DNA from 2 places in the Rhizobium sp. BK512 genome. Region 1 is predicted to be linked to the other one. Evidence: riboswitches for the same ligand, from Rfam matches in the RefSeq annotation. Region 1 holds a riboswitch; the other holds the start of a gene.
The links. A riboswitch is a leader RNA that binds a small molecule or an ion and turns the genes downstream of it on or off. The one in region 1 is predicted to bind thiamine pyrophosphate.

Region 1 (5,719 bases):
CGCGAGAGGGCAACGAGCGCAATCGCGGTCATGAGTGGGAACAGCGGAAAGACGTAGGGGATGCCGAGCCATCCATAGGCTTCCCACGGGCCTCCCGCCGAAAGCGGCAGCTGGAAGGCGGCGATGACCAGGCAGGCGAAGGCAATGATGTCGAACAGGATCTGACGCTTTCGCGGCAGTATCGTGTGAAGGCCCGCCGCGAGTGCACCGAGCGCAAAAATCGCGAAGAACCCGAAGGGATTGTAGTTCGGCATCCACTCCTTTGCACCGCCCTGCATGCCATATTGCCAGCCACGGTCAATCTCATCGGGTGGAACAAGCGTGCGGAAAGTCTCATGGGCAAGCAGCGCCACAGCAATGATGGCGAGCCAGGCAAGGCGCGTGATCAGCGGAGTGCGACGTTTCTCCGGGATAGCGAAAAGCCAGAGGAAACCAAGCGGCAGCAGCACATAGCTCGTTACTTCGAAGGATATGGACCAGAGCGGGCCGTTGCCCTCGACAGGAAAGAAGGTGCGCCAGTGCCACTGGCTCATGAACAGGAGACCGCTCGCATAACGCATGACGAGTTCCGGCGTCAGCGCATGCCCAAGCAACGTGATGCTGAGGATAAAACCTGCGGTCAAAGCTACCCAATAGCCGGGCACGATGCGGGCCGCTCGACGCAGCACATAGGTGCGCAAGTCAGGCATTGCATAACCGGCATCAAGGGAATGCCAGAACGGCAAGGCCAGCAGGAAGCCGCTGAGGATAAAGAAGATCGCGACGCCGAAATTGCCGAAGCGCAGTGCGGTCAGCGCCGGCTGAAGCCCTTCGGTCTTGTTAAGGTCGATGCGCAGAACAAGGTGGTGGATGAGGACAAGCAGGCAAGCGGTTGCACGCAAGAAATCTGCTCCGGCTACCCGGTCCTGCTGCTGCATGTCACTCCCTCGCTCCTTGCCGGACTTTGCAGCGGAAAGCTGCTGCCGGCAAGGGCGGGGTCATCTCAGCCAAGCAGATCGTTAGTGTAATAGGCGGAAAAGTCGGGCTTTTCCTTCAGCGCCGCACCATTGGCATCGAGCAGGATGCCATGGTCGAACAGGAACGTGCCGATCGCTTCGGCCTTGGCCGGATCGATGATGCCGATCGCGCCGTTGTCACCCTTGAGGAAACGACCTTCGACCAGGGCCTTTTGCGATGCCTTGACCAGTTCGGTATTCAGCAGCGCGCCGTTGCTGCCGGCAATCAGGAGATCGCAGGCCTCGTCCTGATTGTCGACCGAATAGGCATAACCTTTGAGTGTTGCCTGGACAAAGGCGCGGGCATTTTGCGGATTGGCCGAAAGATAGGCATCGCTGGAAGCGATTGCGGTCGTCTGTTCGTCGGGAATTCCATGGTCGCTATAGCGCCAGCGTCCGACCTGCCGGTTCTCCAGCTGGGCGGCAATACCCTCCCAGGTGTAGATTTCCAGTGTAAAGTCCACCGCGCCGTTGTCGAGCGCCTCATAGGCCGAGGTGCCGAGCGTGACATTCTGGAAGGTGCCCTTGCCGCCGTCGTTGCGGATCATCGCAGAGACGAGTGCCTCCTCCCATGCGCCGCCAAAGCCGCCATAGGTCTTGCCATCAAGATCTTTCGGACTCTTGATGTCGTTGCGGCCGCCCTTGAAGATCAACCTGCCGGTTTCCGTCTGCACGACGGCATAGACGAGTTTTACATCGGCGCCCGCGGCGCGCTGGGTAAAGGTCTCGATTTCTCCGCAAATCCCGAAATCGGCAACACCATTTGCGACCAACGTGCCGGCACTCGTATCGGCATAGGGCAGGATCTCGACATCGATGCCGGCTGCCTCATAGAAGCCCTTCGCCTTGGCGACATAGATGCCGATATGGTTGGTGTTCGGCGTCCAGTCGAGCGCGATACGCACCTTGTCGGAGGATTGCGCGAAGGCGGTGCGGCCGGCAAGGCTTGCGGCCATGGCGGCAAAAAGGGTCTGTCGGCGGGTGAGAAGCATCAGGACCTCCTCAGGTTCTTTGCGGATGCAGCAATGTTTGAAGAATTTCAGTTTCGATTGCCTGAGCAGCCGGGGAGCCGAGATCTGCAAGCGTCCGCGGTCTTGCGAGCGGCACCTCGAATTCCCTGATCACGGCAGCCGGACGGGCGGACAGAACATAGATACGATCGGACAGGAAGACGGCTTCCCGTACGTCATGGGTAATCAGCAGGGCCGTCCATCGATGACCGGTCCACATGCCCTGCAGCCATTCCTGCATCTGGGTGCGGGTTAGCGCATCGAGTGCCCCGAAAGGCTCGTCGAGCAGCAGCATGTCCTGCCGCTGGATCACTGTGCGCAGCAGGGCCGCGCGCTGGCGCATGCCGCCCGAAAGGGCCGCGGGATAGTGATTTTCGAAGCCGGCAAGTCCGAAGCGTTCAAAGAGCGGGGCGGCCACAGCCCGCGCCTGGCTGCGGCGCATGCCGTGCACTTCGAGGCCGAGGATCGCGTTGTCGATGACGCTTCGCCACGGCATCAGCGCATCGCGCTGAGGCATGAAGGCGAATGCATGCGCGGCCTGCGAGAGCTGGATGCCGTCGAAGACAATCTCTCCCTTGTCGGCCTGCAGCGCCTGTGTCAGCAGCCGCAGGATCGTCGACTTGCCGGAGCCGGATGGGCCGACGATCGAGACGAATTCACCTCTGGCGATATGAAGAGAAATGTCCCTCAGCACTTCCATGCCGTCGAAGGACTTCGACACATTCTTCAGCTCGAGCATCCCGTTCATCGGCGTTTCTCCGCAGGGGATTGCCAGGGCATGACGAAACGCTGCACCGCCAGGGTGAGACCGAAGAGGCAAAGGGTCAGAAGGGCGCTGACGACGACGGCGGCGAGGACGAGATCCGGCCGGAAGTTGTTCTTGGCGTTGAGGATATAGATCCCGAGGCCGCGCGCGGCGCCCGCATATTCGGCGAAGATGGCGCCGACCACGGCATAGGTGATCGAAATACGCAGGCCGGCAAAGAAGAAAGGCATGGCGGAAGGGAGCCGTGCCAGGCAGAAGATGCGCCAGCGACTTGCCTTCATGGAACTCAGAAGCTCGGCAATATCCCGGTCCGTCGCTTCATAGCCCTGAAGCAGGGCGACCAGCAGCGGAAAGAAGGTAACGAGAGCGACGAGCAGAAGCTTCGGCAGCAGCCCGAAACCGAACCAGAGTACGACGAGGGGAGCGATCGCGACCAGCGGCAATGTCTGGCTGACGATGAAGAGCGGCAGCAGCGCACGGCGCATGAATGGCACGAAATCCATCAGTACCGACGAGGCGAAGGCGAAGACGAGCGACAAAGCAAAACCGCCGAGCGTCGCGCCGAGCGTCGGCCAGGTGTTGTCGAGCAGCGCCTGCCTGTTCAGCCAGCCCTGTGTAAGGATACGCGAAGGTGAGGGCAGGATCGAGGGCTTGATGCCGGAGAGATCGACATAGAACTCCCAGATAGCCAGGAAGGCAAGCATGGCGAGAATGGCGGGCAAGGCCCGCCTCAGTGGCGCAAATGTCGAATCCGGTTTCGATAGGGTCATGCCGTCAGGCGTCTCAGGCTTTGCTCGGGCTGTTCGCGGAGACCGTGATATCCAGTGTCACATGACCTTCGGGATCGCCAAAGCGATAGAAAGCTTCATGGATGGTCGCGAAGATCGCGCCGGCGTCACCGCGCAGCTTGGTGCAGAAATTCTTCGAGCGGTCGAATGTGCCCGAGCGCTTCAGGAAGTCGATGCAGCCGTAAATCTCGTCCATATGGGTGCCCGTTCCCATGACATAGAGAGAAAATTGGGCGGCCGTCGGTTGACCAGTCTCGGTCGTATCCCTGACTGCTGCGATCGCTGCCTCCACGCGCTCGGCGAGCGGCTCGGAGCGGCTTGAGGACGGGCCGGCGCCGCAGATCGCATCATCCGGTTCGCCGGGGCAGCCCCGCGAGATCGCGGCGGACAATACGCAATGCTCGCCACTTGCGGCAGCCGAAACGAAGAGATCGCGCATGGCGGCAAACAGCATATCAGGCGGGCCGACCAACAGCGTGGAAATATCATCGGTTTCGATGCGAAGATGATCGCGATAGGGCTCGAGGGCCTTGATCGCGTCAAGGATGATGCCGACGAAATTGCCGGACATCGGATATAGAGACACTTGTGCGCCGGAAAACATTTGGACCTCGCTCCGCTGGCATTACCCAGATCAGCTTTAAAGGGTCCGGAGGCATGCGCCTCACATCTCAGCCCCGGCAATTCGGAGCTCCCCCGTGAAATTGTGGCGGAAGCTATCACCGGGCCTGCGATACCGCAACCGTAAAATTCCTACCCGGCTATGCGGTCGGCAAGAGGCGCGTGCAGTCCAGGCGCACTTTGTGAGGTGCCCGAGGGAAACACCCGGACGGAGGTCCTGTCCGGGTGTCCAGCCGGTCCGTACCTGCCAGAGACGGAGCCGGATGTCTTCGTCTCAGGCGGCGACGCCGGCATAGGGCGTGTCGCTGCGGGCGGCGACCAGCGCCTCAGTCCACCACTGCAGCTGGGACATCATTCGGGAAAGCCTGCGCAGAGCGTCCTGCGGATCCTGCAGCCGGCCCTCATTGTCGAAACGGCGCCAGGGGGAATTGAAACTCACGGCATCGCAGATCGTGACGGCGTGAAGCTCCGCAAAAACGAGGCGAAGTTGTTCGACTGCGCGCAATCCGCCGGATATGCCGCCATAACAGACGAAGGCGATCGGCTTTCCGTGCCAGGGTTCGGCGAAGAGATCGATGAGGAATTTCAGAGAAGCGGTAAAGCTGTGGTTGTACTCCGGCGTGACGAGGATGAAACCATCGGCCTGATGAAGCCTGTCCGCAAGCCGCCTTGCCTCCGGATGATGCGGTAAATGCTCTCGCGGCAGTGAAAATGCCAGCGGGTCGATGATGTCGATCTCGAATTGCGGAAAGCGGGCCAGCTCTCTTTCGAGCCACTTCACCACCCTGTCGCAGATGCGTCCCTCGCGCGTGCTGCCGTAGATGACGGCAAGCCTCATGGGTTTGTGCATGCATTGCTCCTTCTTATCTCGGCTTTACGGCCTCGGGAGCGCAGTCTATAAAACCTCAACTAATATTGAGGTCAATGGGTCATGCAGCAGAATCCGGGATTCTCCTTGAGCAAACTTCTGACGGTGGGCGAGGTTGCAGAGCGCAGCGGACTTGCGGTTTCCGCCCTGCACTTCTACGAAGCGAAAGGGCTGATCTTCAGCATTCGCACGCGCGGCAACCAGCGGCGCTACGGCCGCGATGTGCTGCGGCGTCTCGGCATCATCAAGGTGGCGCAACGCGTTGGCATTCCGCTCTCCGAAATTCAGACTGCGTTCGAAACCCTGCCGCAGAGCCGTACGCCGACAGTCGAGGACTGGCAGAGGTTATCGACGCTCTGGAAGGACAATCTCGATATCCGCATCAGGCAGCTCAGCCTGTTGCGCGATCATCTGACGAGCTGCATTGGCTGCGGTTGCCTCTCTATTGACGCCTGCCCGCTGCGCAATCCCTTCGATGTACTTGGCAGACAGGGCGCCGGTGCGCGGCTGCTCGACCCGGGTGCCTAGACCTTCGGGCTTTCTTTTGGCTGATGCCCGCATATGTTAGGCGTGATAGCGCAAGCGGCGGACCGGCCCGCAAATGAGGAGAACTTCGTGTTTCATCCCAAATTATTCGAAAACCGCAATGTCGTCGTGACGGGTGCCGGCCG
Region 2 (5,719 bases), on a different contig from region 1:
TCCGCAAGCGATCCTCACCGACGCCGATAGTGCCGTCGGCGGCAGCAGGAATTGGCGCCCAACTCGTGCCCAGCCAATCTAGAGACGAGCTATTGCTTCCCCGAGCTCCTTGCGAAGCTTTTCAAGCCGATCTCGCGCCTCGTCCCTTTGCGCCCGCAACGCCTTGATCGACTTCTCCTGTTCCGTCAGGTCCTGAAGGAACTGCTGCTTGAGCGGTGTGTCGCCGACAGAGGAAAGCAAGCCTGAAATCCGTGAGGATTCCGACGTTGCGTCTTCAATTGCCTGCATGACCGTAGCCAGGTCCCTCTCCGCTTCCTTTTGTGCCTTCCTTGCCGTCACAAGGCCCTGAAGTTTCGAGGCGATTTCCGGAGACGGCCCTTCATCGAGCCATTGCAGGATCACAGTGTCATCGATATCGGCAATCGCCTGCGTCTCGCTCTCGGCCATGCGCCATTCGATGGTCGTCGAAACCTTCTTGCCCGCGGGGACGATCATAGTTGCCCGCGCACCTTGCGGTGTCTCTTCCACGCCTTCGGACTTAACCAGTTCCCATCCTGCCATGCCCGGGTCTTCCGCGACAAACGTCCTGTCGGCATCAGCGCCCCAGACGGAGAAGGTCTTTCGCAGCCGTCGCTCCAGTGTGGCCTCGAGATAACCGTCCTTTACGATGACAGTTCGAAAAGAACTGGATATGGCGCTTGCCACTTCCTGCTCGATCTTCTGATCGGCGGCAAACGTCGCCTTTTCCACGCCGCCCGGCTTCACACTACCTATGCGTGCGTCGCCGACATAACGCCCTTTGTCGTCATAGACTGCCGCCACCGCCGGCGGTAGCGAAGTCCCCGTGTCGTTGGTGAGCACGAGGGCTGCATCCGGATGTTGCGCACCATCGCGATAGAGAGCGACGAACTCTGCCTTGATCTCGCGATCCAAGATCGGCACGGAAATCGTCTCACCGTTCTTCAGGTCGTATACGCCGGGAAGATCGAAGTTTGCGACCACGTCGCCCTCGTCGGCAGTCGCACCGATGGTAGCGGCTGGAGCAGCCTCAACTGGAGCAGGAGCCTCGGCCAGCGGCTTGTTCGCCAGCGCGCCTCCAAACTTGCTACGTTTGGCGCCTCCAAGGTCCAGATAGGCGAAATCCACTTCCGGGCGTGATGGCCATGCTCTGGCATACAGTCTCTGGCGAAGCGTCACGGGCTTGCCGGACGTCAGAGAAATGGAAACCCCGTGCCAATCCTCGCCGGACGCATTCTCAAGGACTGCCCAAGCCTGCAACCGCGCTTTGCCCTTGGCGTCAACAATGATCCTGTAGGACGGCTTCCAGAGCGGGGCGGCCACGACATAGGAGATATCTACGGCCGCCGACGCCTTGCCTTCGAGCGCGATGGTGACGGCCCGGCTTCCCTGCACGCCGTCACTCGACAACAGTTCTGCGGCTCGGGAAATCATCTCGGCGTCTTTGGGATCGTCGAGTTTGTAGGCCATGGCGCCACCGATCTCGGCAACGTCGAAGGCGCCGCTGTCCAGCATCACGATCAGCCGTGCGCGTTGCTTCTCGCTCGCAGGCTCTACTCCGACGATGCGGCCCTTCACTCCGTTCGCAGAGACAGGCGCTCCTCTGAGAGACCGCAACACACCCGCCGCCGAATCCAGATCCTGCGGTTTGATCGGAAGCACCTTGAATGTTTCGTCCACCATGTCTGGGCCGGTGGTCGAAAGGCCCTTTACGGGCGCGGGCCCCGATACGACGAGGGTCTTGAGAAAGTCATCCATCTGATCTGTCGGCACGTCGATGACAGCATTGCCGTCCTCTCCGACATTGAGACTGCGCACATATTCGGCAACTCCGCCTGACGACAGCCGGATCGACTTGATCGTCCCGGTTTGGGCAAATGCGGTTGTGGAGAGCAGTACTGCGGTAAGTGCCGCACAGACAACGGATGCGTATTTCATGGAGCCCCCTCGATTAATCCCGAGCGAGAATGAGCGTAAAAAAGGGGCGGCATTTCGGCATACGATTGCTTTTCCGCAAGCTCGCGCCCAGCCCTTGTCGAGACGCGACCAAGTCTCTGCCGGAGATCTCCATCTTCGATGCGATATCGGGAAAGATGTCGTGAAATTGAGAAGACGAACGCCTATATACGTCGCTCGAATCTGTTTGAAAGGAAATCCGTCATGACTATCAATGGAAGCCTGCTCGTCGCGGGATCGGAGAAGCGCGGCACGCGCGGCGAGCTCTACGGTGTCGAAGCAGCCACGGGGACGGCGCTGCCCGTCTCTTTCGGTGGCGCCTCCGCCGAAGACGTCGAAGAGGCGACCAGGCTTGCATGGGAGGCCTTCGCGTCCTACCGGGAAACCGATCTCGAAACACGGGCTGCCTTTCTTGAAACCATCGCCAGCGAGATCGAGGCCATCGGCGACGAGCTGATCGTGCGGGCAATGGCGGAAACCGGACTTCCGCGCGGACGTCTCGAGGGCGAGCGCGCTCGCACGATGGGGCAGCTTCGGCTATTTGCGAAAGAGGTGCGCGAAGGCCGCTTCCAGGAGCTTCGCTTCGACGGCGCGGATCCCTCCCGCAAGCCGGTTCCGAAGCCTGACCTGCGCCTGCGCAACGTTCCTCTGGGACCTGTCGCGGTTTTCGGCGCATCGAACTTTCCGCTCGCCTTCTCCGTCGCCGGTGGTGACACGGCATCTGCGCTCGCAGCGGGATGCCCGGTCGTCGTCAAGGCCCACTCCGCTCACCCGGGCACATCGGAACTGGTCGGCCGCGCCGTTCAGCGCGCCGTTGCCAAGGCTGGTCTGCATGCCGGCACGTTTGCGCTCCTCTTCGATACCGGCTTCGAGGTCGGGCAGAAACTGGTGGCCGATGCCAGAATCCGCGCCGTCGGCTTCACGGGCTCGCGCCGCGGCGGCACTGCGCTGATGAAGATCTCTTCCGAGCGCAAGCAGCCGATCCCGGTCTATGCCGAAATGAGCAGCATCAACCCGGTCATCTTCTTCCCCAACGCGCTGGAAACCCGCGCGGCGGAGATCGCAACGGCTTTCGTAGGCTCGCTTGTCCTCGGTGCCGGGCAGTTCTGCACCAATCCCGGCCTCATTCTCGCCGTCGACAGCGAAGGCCTGGACACGTTCATTGCCAAGGCGCGGGAGCTTCTGCCCGATGTCGGCGCCCAGACGATGCTGACAGGCTCCATCGCCAAGGCGTTCTGCGATGGCGTTGCCCGGCTGGAAAAACATCCCGAAGTCCGGCTCGTTGCCAATGGCAAGCCCGGCAGCGAATTCGAAGGCACGGCCGCTCTCTTCGAGACGACAGCTGCTGCATTCCTTGCACATCACGAGCTGCAGGACGAGGTCTTCGGTGCAGCCGGCCTTATCGTGCGCTGCCGTGATCTCGCCGAACTCGAGCGCGTCCTCGACGGCCTCGAAGGCCAGCTGACCGTTGCCCTTCACATTACGAGCGAAGACGAACAGGACGCCAAGCGCCTCGTTCCAAAGCTGGAAATGCTTGCCGGACGCCTGCTCGTGAACGGCTTCGGAACCGGCGTGGAAGTATCGCCCGCTATGGTGCACGGCGGCCCCTACCCGGCAACGGCCGATGGCAGATCCACCTCCGTCGGGACGCTCGCCATCTACAGGTTCCTGCGCCCGGTTTCGTATCAGGACTTTACGACGAACCTGCTTCCAGCGCCGCTGCGTTGATCGCAGTATAGCAGCCGGACCTTAAACCCAAAGAACCGGCATCTGAAAATTGCACCACGGGCGCTCAGGCGGCCCGTGGTACGCATTGGCAAAACCTCAGTCTCAAAATCGTCATTTTGCCGATGACAGCGACGCCATTCTCTGCAAGAAAGAGTTCTGTTGAGAGACAGGGGCGCCCGTTTCCGAAAGCGGGCTGAGAAGCACCCTTCGAACCTGAACCGGATAATGCCGGCGGAGGGAGTCGCTTGGGTCGCCATCTGCTTCATCGCATGATCGTTCCCGCGCCTGCCCCGCCTGAAAGGGGTACTATGGAGAACAAGACACCCGGAGCACTGTTGACGGCGATGCGGGCGAAGCCGCCGCTCGTGCAGTGCATCACCAATTACGTGGCCATGAACATCGCCGCCAATGTGGTCCTTGCGGCAGGTGCATCGCCTGCCATGGTCCACGCCGCCGAAGAAGCCGGCGAGTTTGCCGCAATCGCCGGCGCTTTGACCGTCAATATCGGCACGCTCTCCACCCAGTGGATCGACGGCATGCATGCGGCGGCAAGGGCTGCAAACGCGAGCGGCAAACCTTGGGTCCTTGATCCGGTTGCCCATTATGCGACATCCTTCCGCCGTAAGGCGGTTGCCGATCTGCTGGCGCTTCGCCCGACGATCATCCGCGGCAATGCTTCTGAGATCATCGCGCTTGCCGGTGGCGAGAGCCGCGGCCAAGGCGTCGACAGCCGCGACCCGGTTGAGCAGGCCGAGGCGTCCGCCCGGCTGCTTGCCGAACGGCATGGAGCGGTCGTCGCCGTCACCGGTGTGGTGGATTTCGTGACCGATGGTGCGCAGGCGCTGCGCATTGAAGGCGGCTCGCCGTTGATGCCGCAGGTGACTGCGCTCGGCTGTTCGCTCACCTGCCTCACCGGCGCCTTTGCCGCAACCATTCCCGCCGACCCCTTCGCAGCCGCTGTCGCGGCACTTTCTACCTTCGCGGTTGCCGGTGAAGAGGCGGCCAAGGATGCTGCCGGCCCCGGCTCCTTCTCCTGGCGGTTCCTCGATCAGCTCGCCGCGCTCGATGGAGCAAGGCTCGATGCAAAAGTCAGGATCAACGCCGCATGAAACGCTTCGATCTTTCCCTCTATCTGGTCCTCGATCCCGATCTCTGCGCCGATATCGGTATGGTTGAGACGGCGCGGCTTGCCGTTGCCGGCGGCGCCACGATGGTGCAGCTTCGTGACAAGCATGGCGGGACGGCAAGGATGATCGAGACCGGTCTGGCGCTGAAGGAGATCCTGAAGGATACCGGCGCTTTGCTCGTCGTCAACGACGACGTCGAGGCAGCCATCGCGATCGGCGCCGGCGGGCTGCATATCGGCCAGGATGATATGGGGCCAGCTACCGCCCGGGCGATGATCGGCCCGGACATGATCCTTGGCCTGTCAGCCGAGAGCGAAGCGCTGGCAGCGGCCATCGATCCCGCTATCGTCGACTATGCCGGCATCGGCCCAATCTTTGCGACACCCACCAAGGCAGACCACAAGCAGCCGATCGGCTTTGATGGGTTGGCGAAACTGGTGAAAACCGCCCCCGTTCCGACGGTTGCAATCGGCGGCTTGAAGAGCGAGCATGTCACTTTCGTCTTCGCGGCCGGAGCCGATGGGCTTGCTGTCGTCTCGGCGATCTGCGGCACGCAGGACCCGCGAGCCGCGACGATCCGCATCGCCGAGGAAATCCGAAAGGTCCGCCGATGATCCGCAACGTCCTGTCTATCGCCGGCTCCGATCCATCCGGTGGCGCCGGCATCCAGGCCGATCTCAAGGCTTTCTCTGCTCGCGGCGTCTATGGCATGGCGGCGCTGACGGCCCTGACGGCGCAGAATACGCAAGGGGTGACGGGCGTGCATCTTGTCCCGCCCCACTTCGTCGCCCAGCAGATCAAGGCGGTCTTTGCCGATGTGCGCGTCGATGCGGTCAAGATCGGCATGATCGCCAATGCCGGCATTGCCGAAGCCGTTGCCGAGGCGCTGG

Region 2: linked by a shared signal. The riboswitch ahead of thiM (hydroxyethylthiazole kinase) and the one ahead of FHX06_RS25190 (YkoF family thiamine/hydroxymethylpyrimidine-binding protein) in region 1 are both predicted to bind thiamine pyrophosphate.

Annotation. Positions count from the first base shown of each region.
Region 1 is NZ_JACIAS010000007.1:376,947-382,665, forward strand. It holds gene FHX06_RS25170 (acyltransferase family protein) at 1-917, opposite strand, end outside; gene FHX06_RS25175 (ABC transporter substrate-binding protein) at 983-1,990, opposite strand; gene FHX06_RS25180 (ABC transporter ATP-binding protein) at 1,998-2,753, opposite strand; gene FHX06_RS25185 (ABC transporter permease) at 2,750-3,541, opposite strand; gene FHX06_RS25190 (YkoF family thiamine/hydroxymethylpyrimidine-binding protein) at 3,555-4,163, opposite strand; TPP riboswitch at 4,154-4,267, opposite strand; gene FHX06_RS25195 (NADPH-dependent FMN reductase) at 4,455-5,030, opposite strand; gene soxR (redox-sensitive transcriptional activator SoxR) at 5,112-5,576, shown strand; gene FHX06_RS25205 (SDR family NAD(P)-dependent oxidoreductase) at 5,664-5,719, shown strand, end outside.
Region 2 is NZ_JACIAS010000003.1:424,071-429,789, reverse strand. It holds gene FHX06_RS12865 (DUF4139 domain-containing protein) at 79-1,956, opposite strand; gene FHX06_RS12860 (aldehyde dehydrogenase (NADP(+))) at 2,179-3,702, shown strand; TPP riboswitch at 3,861-3,959, shown strand; gene thiM (hydroxyethylthiazole kinase) at 4,011-4,811, shown strand; gene thiE (thiamine phosphate synthase) at 4,808-5,443, shown strand; gene thiD (bifunctional hydroxymethylpyrimidine kinase/phosphomethylpyrimidine kinase) at 5,440-5,719, shown strand, end outside.